Idiomarina loihiensis L2TR: one gene and its partners. The protein of the gene in region 3 interacts with the protein of the main gene of each other region in a pairwise test. Links are inferred from orthologs where the notes say so. Each region holds a gene or a part of one and is shown on either strand. Other genes may lie near its edges. The genes, in order: groL, nth and aceE.

Region 1 (3,063 bases), 2.0 Mb from region 3 along the record:
GCGTTTTCGCCGAGCAAACGGTATTTGAAAGCACAGGCAACCGTTTTCAGCCCTACCTTAATGAAATTGCTGCCAACTTTGAAAAATGGCAGCAGGACAAAGAAAACGAGCAGCAGTTGCAGTTACTGGTACAACAATTACAGTTGATGACTGAAACTCTCGCTCGTCTTAAAGCTATTCGTCAGGCTGGTTAACAAAGGTTTCTTCGAACCACTGAGTCAGCATCTGCTTTTCAAAATATAAGTCATCCCGTCTCATCCTTGATGCCAGGCTGTCGTAATTAAACCCCATATTTTTTACGTGAGCCTGGCCTTCCTTTACAGCTTCTCCTGAGTTACTCATTAAACGATAATCAAATTCCATTCTAGGGAAGTCAATTTCCCGAACAATGCGCACGTAATTTGAACTCGAGCGTCCAAATGTCGGTTCAACCCGGCCGGTTAAATCAACGTCTGTTACGGTAATTTCCAGCTTCTGATCTTCAGGAAGCTTTGCCGCCAACTCCTGAAAATGCTCAGTCAGCTTATCCATCACCTTTTTCTGGTACCGATCACGTAAGCCATCGGCCGGTCGAATATCTGTGTAACTATCAACATCTTTCCAGGAAACTTCAGCCGTACCAGCATATGCTGTAAAGCTACAGGCTAATAACGCCGCTCCCACTATACCTTGAACACGCATGCTATCTTCCTCCCATACAATCGCCAAGGGTGTCATCTCTAGGTTAGAACACAAATAATGAAAAAAATTCCATAAAAAAAGGGGAGCCATCAAGGCTCCCCTTTTCAAAAGTGCGTTGGGAGGCTTACATCATGCCGCCCATACCGCCCATTCCACCCATGTCGCCGCCAGGCATGCCGCCTGCGTTGTCATCTTGTGGGATGTCAGCAATCATTGCTTCGGTGGTGATCATCAGTGCGCCAACAGATGCCGCGAACTGAAGTGCCGAACGGGTTACTTTGGTTGGATCCAGAATACCCATTTCCAGCATATCGCCGTAAGTGTCGTTACCGGCATTGTAACCATAGTTACCTTCGCCAGCACGTACGTTGTTAGCAACCACAGAACCTTCGGCGCCAGCGTTCATTGCGATTTGACGCAACGGCGCTTCCATCGCACGCAGGGCTAAACGGATACCAACGTTCTGTTCTTCGTTGTCACCACGCAGTTCTGCCAGTTTGCTCGCAGCGCGAACCAAAGCAACACCACCACCAGGTACCACGCCTTCTTCAACAGCTGCACGAGTTGCATGCAACGCATCTTCAACGCGCGCTTTTTTCTCTTTCATTTCCATTTCAGTAGCAGCGCCGACTTTAATCACCGCAACACCGCCAGCTAACTTAGCCAGACGCTCTTGCAGTTTTTCACGGTCATAGTCAGACGTAGTGTCTTCCATCTGCTGCTTGATTTGGTTAACACGACCGTCGATAGCGGTATCGTCGCCATTACCGTCAACAACAGTGGTGTTGTCTTTAGTAATCACAACGCGCTTCGCAGTACCTAAGTCTTCCAGCTGCGTTTTTTCCAGCTCCATACCAATTTCTTCAGAAACCACAGTACCGCCAGTCAGAACAGCAATGTCCTGCAGCATAGCTTTACGACGGTCGCCAAAGCCTGGTGCTTTAACCGCAGCAACTTTAACGATGCCACGCATATTGTTCACAACCAGAGTTGCCAGCGCTTCGCCTTCAACGTCTTCAGCAATAATCAGCAGAGGTTTACCGGCTTTAGAAACACCTTCTAATACCGGCAGTAACTCGCGGATATTAGAGATTTTCTTATCAATCAGAAGAATGAACGGATTGTCTAATTCAACCGAACCACTTTCCTGGTTGTTAATGAAGTAAGGAGACAAGTAACCACGGTCGAACTGCATACCTTCAACAACGTCCAGCTCGTCAGTCAGTGCCTGACCTTCTTCAACGGTGATAACACCTTCCTGGCCTACTTTGTCCATTGCCTGAGCAATGATTTCGCCAATAGTGTGATCAGCGTTTGCAGAAATAGTCGCTACCTGAGCAATGGCTTTGCTGTCGGCACAAGGCTGAGAAATTTTCTTCAGCTCTTCAACTGCAGCGATAACCGCTTTGTCGATACCGCGCTTAAGATCCATCGGGTTCATGCCTGCGGCTACTGACTTCAAGCCTTCGTTAACAATGGCTTGAGCCAGAACGGTTGCGGTTGTTGTACCGTCACCCGCTTCGTCATTTGCTTTAGACGCCACTTCTTTAACCATCTGCGCGCCCATGTTCTCGAACTTATCTTCCAGCTCGATTTCTTTCGCAACAGACACACCGTCTTTGGTGATAACAGGAGAACCGTAAGACTTATCTAATACAACGTTGCGACCTTTTGGACCCAGCGTCACTTTTACTGAATCAGCAAGAATGTTAACGCCTTTCAGCATTTTTTGACGTGCTGTGTTACCAAATTTGACTTCTTTAGCTGCCATTTTTGCTTTCCTCTTAAATTCGTTTAGTCGGTTGTGCTAGTAAGCGTTTCTGACGTCTTATTCTTCAACAGCCAGAATGTCGCTTTCGCTCATGATTAAGTACTCTTCACCGTCAATTTTCTCGGTTTTAACACCGTAGCCTTCATTGAACAGCACTTTGTCACCAGCTTTTACGTCTAGTGCACGTACCTCACCGTTATCCAGAATGCGGCCTTTGCCTACTGCTACGATTTCACCGCGAGTAGATTTTTCTGCCGCAGAACCAGTCAGAACAATGCCGCCAGCCGATTTCGCTTCGACTTCGGTGCGCTTAATAATGACTCGATCGTGTAAAGGACGAAGTTTCATTGTTGATAACTCCTCAACCTATTGTTGTTAGTGGTTAATACCCCTAAGGGGCGGATAAAAATGTGTGTGCACATTAAATGGGGGAGGAATTTTTGTTATCAAGGGGGAAGCTCAAAAATTTTTATGCTAATTTGCAAAACTGACAGGCGCTATAGGGAGGTTCTATGACTCAGCAACCACAATTAATTTTATGCACCACAGACAGTTCTGACTCGGCTAAACAGCTGGCGCGTTCTCTACTCGAAAAAAAGCTAGTGGCCTGC
Region 2 (2,922 bases), 1.5 Mb from region 3 along the record:
ATAGCTGCCTGTTCAATGTTGGCACCTTCGAAAGGTTTTACGTGGTAATGAACCGAGTCGACCGGCTTGAGTATTCCGTCGTCATCGAAATCCAGCAAGACTGCAGCTATTTCCAGTAACGCATCGGTTTTTGCGTTAAACCCCGCTGTTTCGACATCGACGACTACCGGCATGTAGCCGCGAAAACGTTGTTTCATAAGCGAGTTAGAGCTGTCTGACATAGAATTTCCGTAGTGAATAAAACATAACGCCATTATGCCAAAGATAACGGAGTTCTGCTTGCAGAAATACTAAAGCAACCGCAATGCTTGCCGATAACAGACGTATCAGAAATAAATCAGGGGCGCTTATGAAAAATTGGCCGATGTTGACTGCTGTTTCAGCCTCGCTGCTGCTATTAAGCGGGCAGGCACAAGCAAACTCAGTCAGGCACTACAGTGCAAACCTGGATAACTCCGCCTGGCAGATCAGTGAAAAGAACCGCTTAGCCTGTGAGATGGAACATGAAATTCCTCGTTACGGTAAGGTGCGGTTTCAAAGTGAAGCCAGCAAAGAGCTCAATTTGCGCATGAAAATGGAGATGCAGAAGTTACCGGACAGCTATGGTGTGTCTGCTATTGAGTCGGTGCCGCCGCGCTGGCAGCCCGGTGAGTCCAGTTACCGCATTGGTAATATGCAACTGTATAAGCAGTTTGATGGTGAGCTGCAAAAACAACTGGCATGGACTTTGTTAAGCGAGCTGGAGAAAGGGCGGTATCCCACGTTTTTCTATGATGACTGGTACAACAACCGTGATCAGGTGGCAGTGTCTTTGTCGTCGGTGAATTTTCGTCGTACTTATGATGACTTTATGAGCTGCGTAAATGCGTTATTGCCTTTCAGCTTTGATGATATTGCGTACACGGTGCTTAACCATGAAGCCGACAGCGAAAAGCTGACTTTGTCCTCGCAGCGAAAGCTTAAACAGATTAGCGATTATCTTCAGGTGGATAATGAGCTGGAACTGGTTCTGGTGGATGCCTATACTGACTCGCTTGGTGCGCGTGGGCCGAACCAGGAATTAACCGAACAGCGCGCGAAAGAAATTCAGCAGTTTTTTGTTGAGCGTGGTATAGACGCCGAGCGGATTAAAACCGTTGCTCACGGTGAAGATCGTCCGGTTAAATCCAATGACAATGAGATAAACCGTCAGATTAACCGCCGCGTTATTGTGCAACTGACAAAACCGTCGTCGATTGAGCTGTAATAAGCTCAATCGCTGGTTTTTTCTTTAAACTCGCACAAGTCTTCAATAACGCAGGAACCACAACGTGGCTTGCGGGCTATGCAGGTGTAACGGCCGTGCAAAATTAACCAGTGGTGCACATCGACCTTAAACTCAGCCGGTACCACTTTTATCAGTTTTTCTTCTACTTCTTTGACGTTTTTTCCCGGTGCCAGTTTGGTGCGGTTAGACACGCGGAATATGTGCGTGTCTACGGCAATAGTCGGCCAGCCGAAGGCGGTATTTAACACCACGTTTGCGGTTTTACGACCAACACCAGGCAGGGCTTCCAGTGCAGCTCTGTCTTCCGGTACTTCGCCGCCATATTCTTGAACCAGAATTTTGCAGGTTTTGTAAGCGTTTTCGGCTTTGGAATTAAACAGGCCGATGGTTTTTATGTATTCTTTTATGCCATCCACACCCAGAGCTAGCATTGTTTCTGCGGTAGGTGCTGCGGGAAAGAGCTTACGAGTGGCTTTATTAACACCAACGTCGGTAGCCTGAGCGGATAACAAGACCGCAATCAGTAACTGAAAAGGTGAGTCATATTCCAGTTCTGTGGTTGGGTTGGGGTTGTTGTCCCGTAGTCGGCTTAAAATTTCGTAACGCTTGGTTTTATTCATAATAAGTCATTTGTTGTTATATTTTTCAGGCAGTAACCCGTGCACGGGTAACGGTTTTCTTTTCAGCGCGGGCGCTGCGTACTGCATCAATTTTATTTTTCAACGCAATAATAAAACCCATACCAATAAAGGCTCCGGGTGGCAGTATCGCCAGCAATAATGGGTAATTCACCGTGAATAGCTCAATTCGCAATTGTGCAGCCCAGTCACCTAACAAGAGTTCTGCGCCATTAAACAGCGTGCCGTTACCGATAATTTCGCGCATTGCGCCCAGCACAACCAGTACTAAGGCAAAGCCTGCGCCCATTGCCAACCCATCGAAGGCGGCCCGTTGCCATGGGTTTTTCGAAGCGTAAGCTTCGGCGCGGCCAATAATGGCACAGTTGGTCACAATGAGCGGAATGAAAATACCCAGTGACTGGTAAAGCTGAAAGACATACGCATTCATCAACAACTGAATAATGGTGACAAAAGTGGCGATAACCATAACAAAGACCGGAATACGAATTTCCGATGGCACAAATTCGCGTACCAGAGACACGGTAATGTTAGAGCCAACCAGAACAAACAAGGTGGCCAGCCCAAGACCCAGCGCATTGGTCACCGAAGCGGTAACTGCTAATAAAGGGCATAAGCCTAATAGCTGAACTAATGCTGGGTTATTGTCCCATAAGCCTTGCTTGGTTAAGTGTTTGTATTCATTCATTCCTGAACCTCCTGACAGTGAGGTAAGTCGGCATTAAATAGAACGTCAGCTTGTTGCTGAAGTTCTAAAGTCGCACGTTTTACTGCCGAAACCACGGCGCGAGGCGTAATGGTGGCGCCGGTAAACTGATCAAACATGCCGCCGTCGCGTTGCACCGCCCAGCGGTCATCGTCTGCGCCGCGAACTTGCTTCTCAGCAAAGCTTTTTATCCAGTCGCTTTTTTCAACTTCAATTTTGTCGCCTAAACCGGGGGTTTCCTGATGGCGCAGAGTTCTCACGCCCAGGACTTCCCCGCCGGGTTTAATGGCCACTAATAAACGAATAGCGCC
Region 3 (3,334 bases):
TCTTCGCTGTCAGACTCATCCGATTCGTCGGCTCCTCCGGAAGCCTCAATCATTGCCAGCACGTCGCCTTCGCTAATGGTATCGCCAACTTTTACTTTCAGCTCGGTAATTTTACCGCCTGAAGATGCCGGGATATCCATGGAAGCTTTGTCGCTTTCGACAGTAACGATACCGTCTTCCTGCTCAACGGTATCGCCTTCACTGACCAAAATTTCAATGACTTCTACTTCTTCGCCGCCCACGTCGGGGACTTTGAGTTCGATTTGATCGGCCATCTCAGTACCTCCTTATGCTAAACGCGGGTTCAGCTTGTCAGTGTCGATATCGTAGTCTTTGATAGCTTTAGCTACCACTTTCTTATCGATATCACCTTGGTCTGCCAGTTCTTTCAGTGCTGCAACCACAATATAGTGCGGGTTCACTTCAAAGTGCTTACGCAAGTTAGCGCGGCTGTCCGAGCGTCCAAAGCCGTCGGTACCTAATACCCGGTAAGAGGTTGGTACCCAGGCGCGAACCTGATCAGCGTACAGCTTGATGTAGTCTGTTGCTGCTACTGCCGGTCCTTTCGCCTTTTTCATCACTTGCGTAATGTAGGCTTCTTTTTCTTTCTTCTCAGGGTTCAGCATGTTCCAACGGTCAGTATCCAGACCATCGCGCGCCAGCTCATTGAATGAAGTTACGCTGTAAACTGTTGAGTTCACGTCGTACTCTTCAGACAAGATTGTCGCTGCTTCACGCACTTGCTGCAAAATAGTACCACTGCCTAACAACTGAACATCGCCTTTAGCTTTGTTCTTGGCCTTCACTTTATCCAGTTCGTAAATACCTTTGATGATGCCTTCTTCGACACCTTCCGGCATTTCTGGTTGATGGTAGTTTTCATTCATTACAGTGAGGTAATAGAAAACATTCTCCTGGTCGCCAAACATGCGTTTCAGGCCATCGTGCACGATAACTGCAATTTCATAACCGTATGTCGGATCATAGCTAATGCAGTTTGGCACCGTGCCAAAGTGAACCATGCTGTGTCCGTCCTGGTGCTGCAGACCTTCACCGTTAAGCGTTGTGCGACCGGCAGTACCTCCGACCAGGAAGCCGCGGGTCTGACTGTCACCTGCGGCCCAGACTAAGTCACCGACTCGCTGGAAACCGAACATTGAGTAGTAAATGTAGAACGGAATCATCGGCTCGTTATTTAACGAGTAACTGGTACCCGCTGCAATCCAGGACGCCATAGCACCGAGTTCGTTGATGCCTTCCTGAATCACCTGGCCTTTTTTATCTTCACGATAATAGGCAACCTGGTCTTTATCCTGCGGCGTGTATTTCTGGCCATGGTGCGAATAAATACCCACCTGACGGAACAAGCCTTCCATACCAAAGGTACGAGCTTCATCCGGAATAATTGGCACAATACGTTTACCAATTTTCTTGTCTTTCAGCAGCGCTGTCAGTACACGAACAAAGGCCATAGTTGAGGAAATTTCACGATCCCCTGAACCTTTCAGAACCGCATCAAAAGCTTTCAGTGCGGGCAGCTCAAGCTCAACATCGCTTTCCGGACGACGCACTGGCATATAACCACCGAGCTTCTCGCGACGCTCGTTCAAATACTTCATTTCATCGCTGTCGTCGTCAAACTTGTAGTAAGGCAGGTCTTCCAGCTCTTTGTCTTCAAACGGGATATTGAAACGGTCACGCATGTGCTTAACCGCGTCTAAATCCATTTTCTTAACCTGGTGGGCAATGTTTTTACCTTCGCCCGCAGCACCCATGCCATAACCTTTTACGGTTTTCGCTAAAATAACCTGTGGCCGACCTTTGGTATTAGCGGCTTTATGGTACGCCGAGTAGACTTTTACCGGGTCATGCCCGCCACGGTTTAAGCGCCAGATGTCTTCGTCAGACAAGTTGGCGACCATTTCTTCGGTTTCAGGGTACTTACCAAAAAAGTTTTCACGGGTGAACTTGCCACCTTTGGCTTTAAAGTTCTGGTAATCACCGTCAACGGTTTCTTCCATTAACTGCTGCAATTTACCTTCGGTGTCGCGGTACAACAGCGGATCCCAGTAGCGCCCCCAGATAACTTTAATCACTTCCCAGCCGGCGCCATGGAAGTTACCCTCCAGTTCCTGAATGATTTTACCGTTACCACGTACCGGCCCGTCTAAGCGCTGCAGGTTACAGTTAATAACGAAAGTCAGATTGTCCAGCTCCTCGCGAGCAGCCAGACCAATAGCACCTAAGCTTTCTGGCTCATCGGTTTCACCGTCACCTAAGAAGCAGTAAACACGTTGTTTTGAACAGTCTTTAATGCCACGGTCAGTCAGGTACTTAAGGAAGCGGGCTAAATAGATAGCCTGAATTGGGCCTAAGCCCATAGAGACCGTCGGGAACTGCCAAAAGTCCGGCATTAAGTTCGGGTGCGGATAAGAAGGTAAGCCTTTACCGTCGACTTCCTGACGAAAGTTATTCAATTGCTCTTCGGTCAAGCGTCCTTCAATGAAAGCACGACCATAAATACCGGGTGACACATGGCCCTGAATAAACAGGAAGTCACCACCATCGTCTTCATTTGGCGCACGGAAGAAATGGTTAAAGCCAACATCGTATAACATCGCCGAAGAAGCAAAACTGGCAAGGTGGCCACCTAACTCTTCGCCTTTTTGCGATGCACGCAACACCATCATGGCGGCATTCCAGCGAATGGCTGAACGAATGCGCGATTCCAGCGTCTGGTTACCCGGCATAGTGGGTTCCTGACTGGCAGGAATGGTATTCAGATATGCCGTGGTTGGCTTATACGGTAAATAAGCGCCATTGCGACGAGCTTTGTCGACCAGTTGCTCTAACAGATAGTGCGCTCTTTCCGGGCCTTCAGCCTCAAGCACCCCCTCAAGAGCGTCTAACCACTCTTGAGTTTCCTGCTGGTCGACATCTTTGTTTAATTCTTCACTCATAGCTATTCCTTACCTTTTTATCAATTCAGGAACGTCGTAGCGAACGTTGAATGCGTGACTGTTCTTTGCCTAAGTTTAACAATGTCTGTTCAATATAGGCTAAATGTTGATGACACGCATCCCGCGCTTGCTCCGGTTTACCGGCAACAATGGCACTAACCAGCTGCTGACGGTGTTGATTCAGTTTTCCCAGCAAGTCGTCACGACCCGCCAGTATTTCCAGGTTCTGCCTAATATTTTCGGCCAGTAATTCCTGCATGCCGTGAATGACATGCAACAAAATAACGTTGTGCGAGGCCTCTGCAATACGGTGATAGAATTCCACTATTGCATTGACCTGATCATCGATGCTGTTAGCCCGGCTATTCTCTAAG

What was found.
Region 1: the proteins of aceE (region 3) and groL interact in binary tests that used the Escherichia coli proteins (3 or more experiments, as listed by UniProt). The link is inferred for Idiomarina loihiensis L2TR from one-to-one orthologs.
Region 2: the proteins of aceE (region 3) and nth interact in binary tests that used the Escherichia coli proteins (3 or more experiments, as listed by UniProt). The link is inferred for Idiomarina loihiensis L2TR from one-to-one orthologs.

Annotation. Positions count from the first base shown.
Region 1 is NC_006512.1:2,442,793-2,445,855, forward strand. Bases 130-3,033 are described here. They hold groL (chaperonin GroEL), read right to left. Parts: upstream 2,453-3,033; coding sequence 806-2,452; downstream 130-805. Other genes in these bases: priC (primosomal replication protein PriC), read left to right, coding at 130-194; IL_RS11710 (DUF3016 domain-containing protein), read right to left, coding at 175-681; IL_RS11720 (co-chaperone GroES), read right to left, coding at 2,510-2,800; cutA (divalent-cation tolerance protein CutA), read left to right, coding at 2,965-3,033. Also shown: more of priC, read left to right, coding at 1-129; more of cutA, read left to right, coding at 3,034-3,063.
Region 2 is NC_006512.1:1,934,130-1,937,051, reverse strand. The notes cover bases 70-2,832. They hold nth (endonuclease III), read right to left. Parts: upstream 1,888-2,832; coding sequence 1,252-1,887; downstream 70-1,251. Other genes in these bases: rsxG (electron transport complex subunit RsxG), read right to left, coding at 2,590-2,832; IL_RS09240 (electron transport complex subunit E), read right to left, coding at 1,913-2,593; IL_RS09250 (OmpA family protein), read left to right, coding at 350-1,246; rnt (ribonuclease T), read right to left, coding at 70-221. In the rest of the region: more of rnt, read right to left, coding at 1-69; more of rsxG, read right to left, coding at 2,833-2,922. UniProt on the Escherichia coli protein: DNA repair enzyme that has both DNA N-glycosylase activity and AP-lyase activity. The DNA N-glycosylase activity releases various damaged pyrimidines from DNA by cleaving the N-glycosidic bond, leaving an AP (apurinic/apyrimidinic) site.
Region 3 is NC_006512.1:472,153-475,486, reverse strand. Bases 88-3,262 are described here. They hold aceE (pyruvate dehydrogenase (acetyl-transferring), homodimeric type), read right to left. Parts: upstream 2,961-3,262; coding sequence 288-2,960; downstream 88-287. Other genes in these bases: pdhR (pyruvate dehydrogenase complex transcriptional repressor PdhR), read right to left, coding at 2,986-3,262; aceF (dihydrolipoyllysine-residue acetyltransferase), read right to left, coding at 88-275. Outside these bases: more of aceF, read right to left, coding at 1-87; more of pdhR, read right to left, coding at 3,263-3,334. UniProt on the Escherichia coli protein: Component of the pyruvate dehydrogenase (PDH) complex, that catalyzes the overall conversion of pyruvate to acetyl-CoA and CO(2).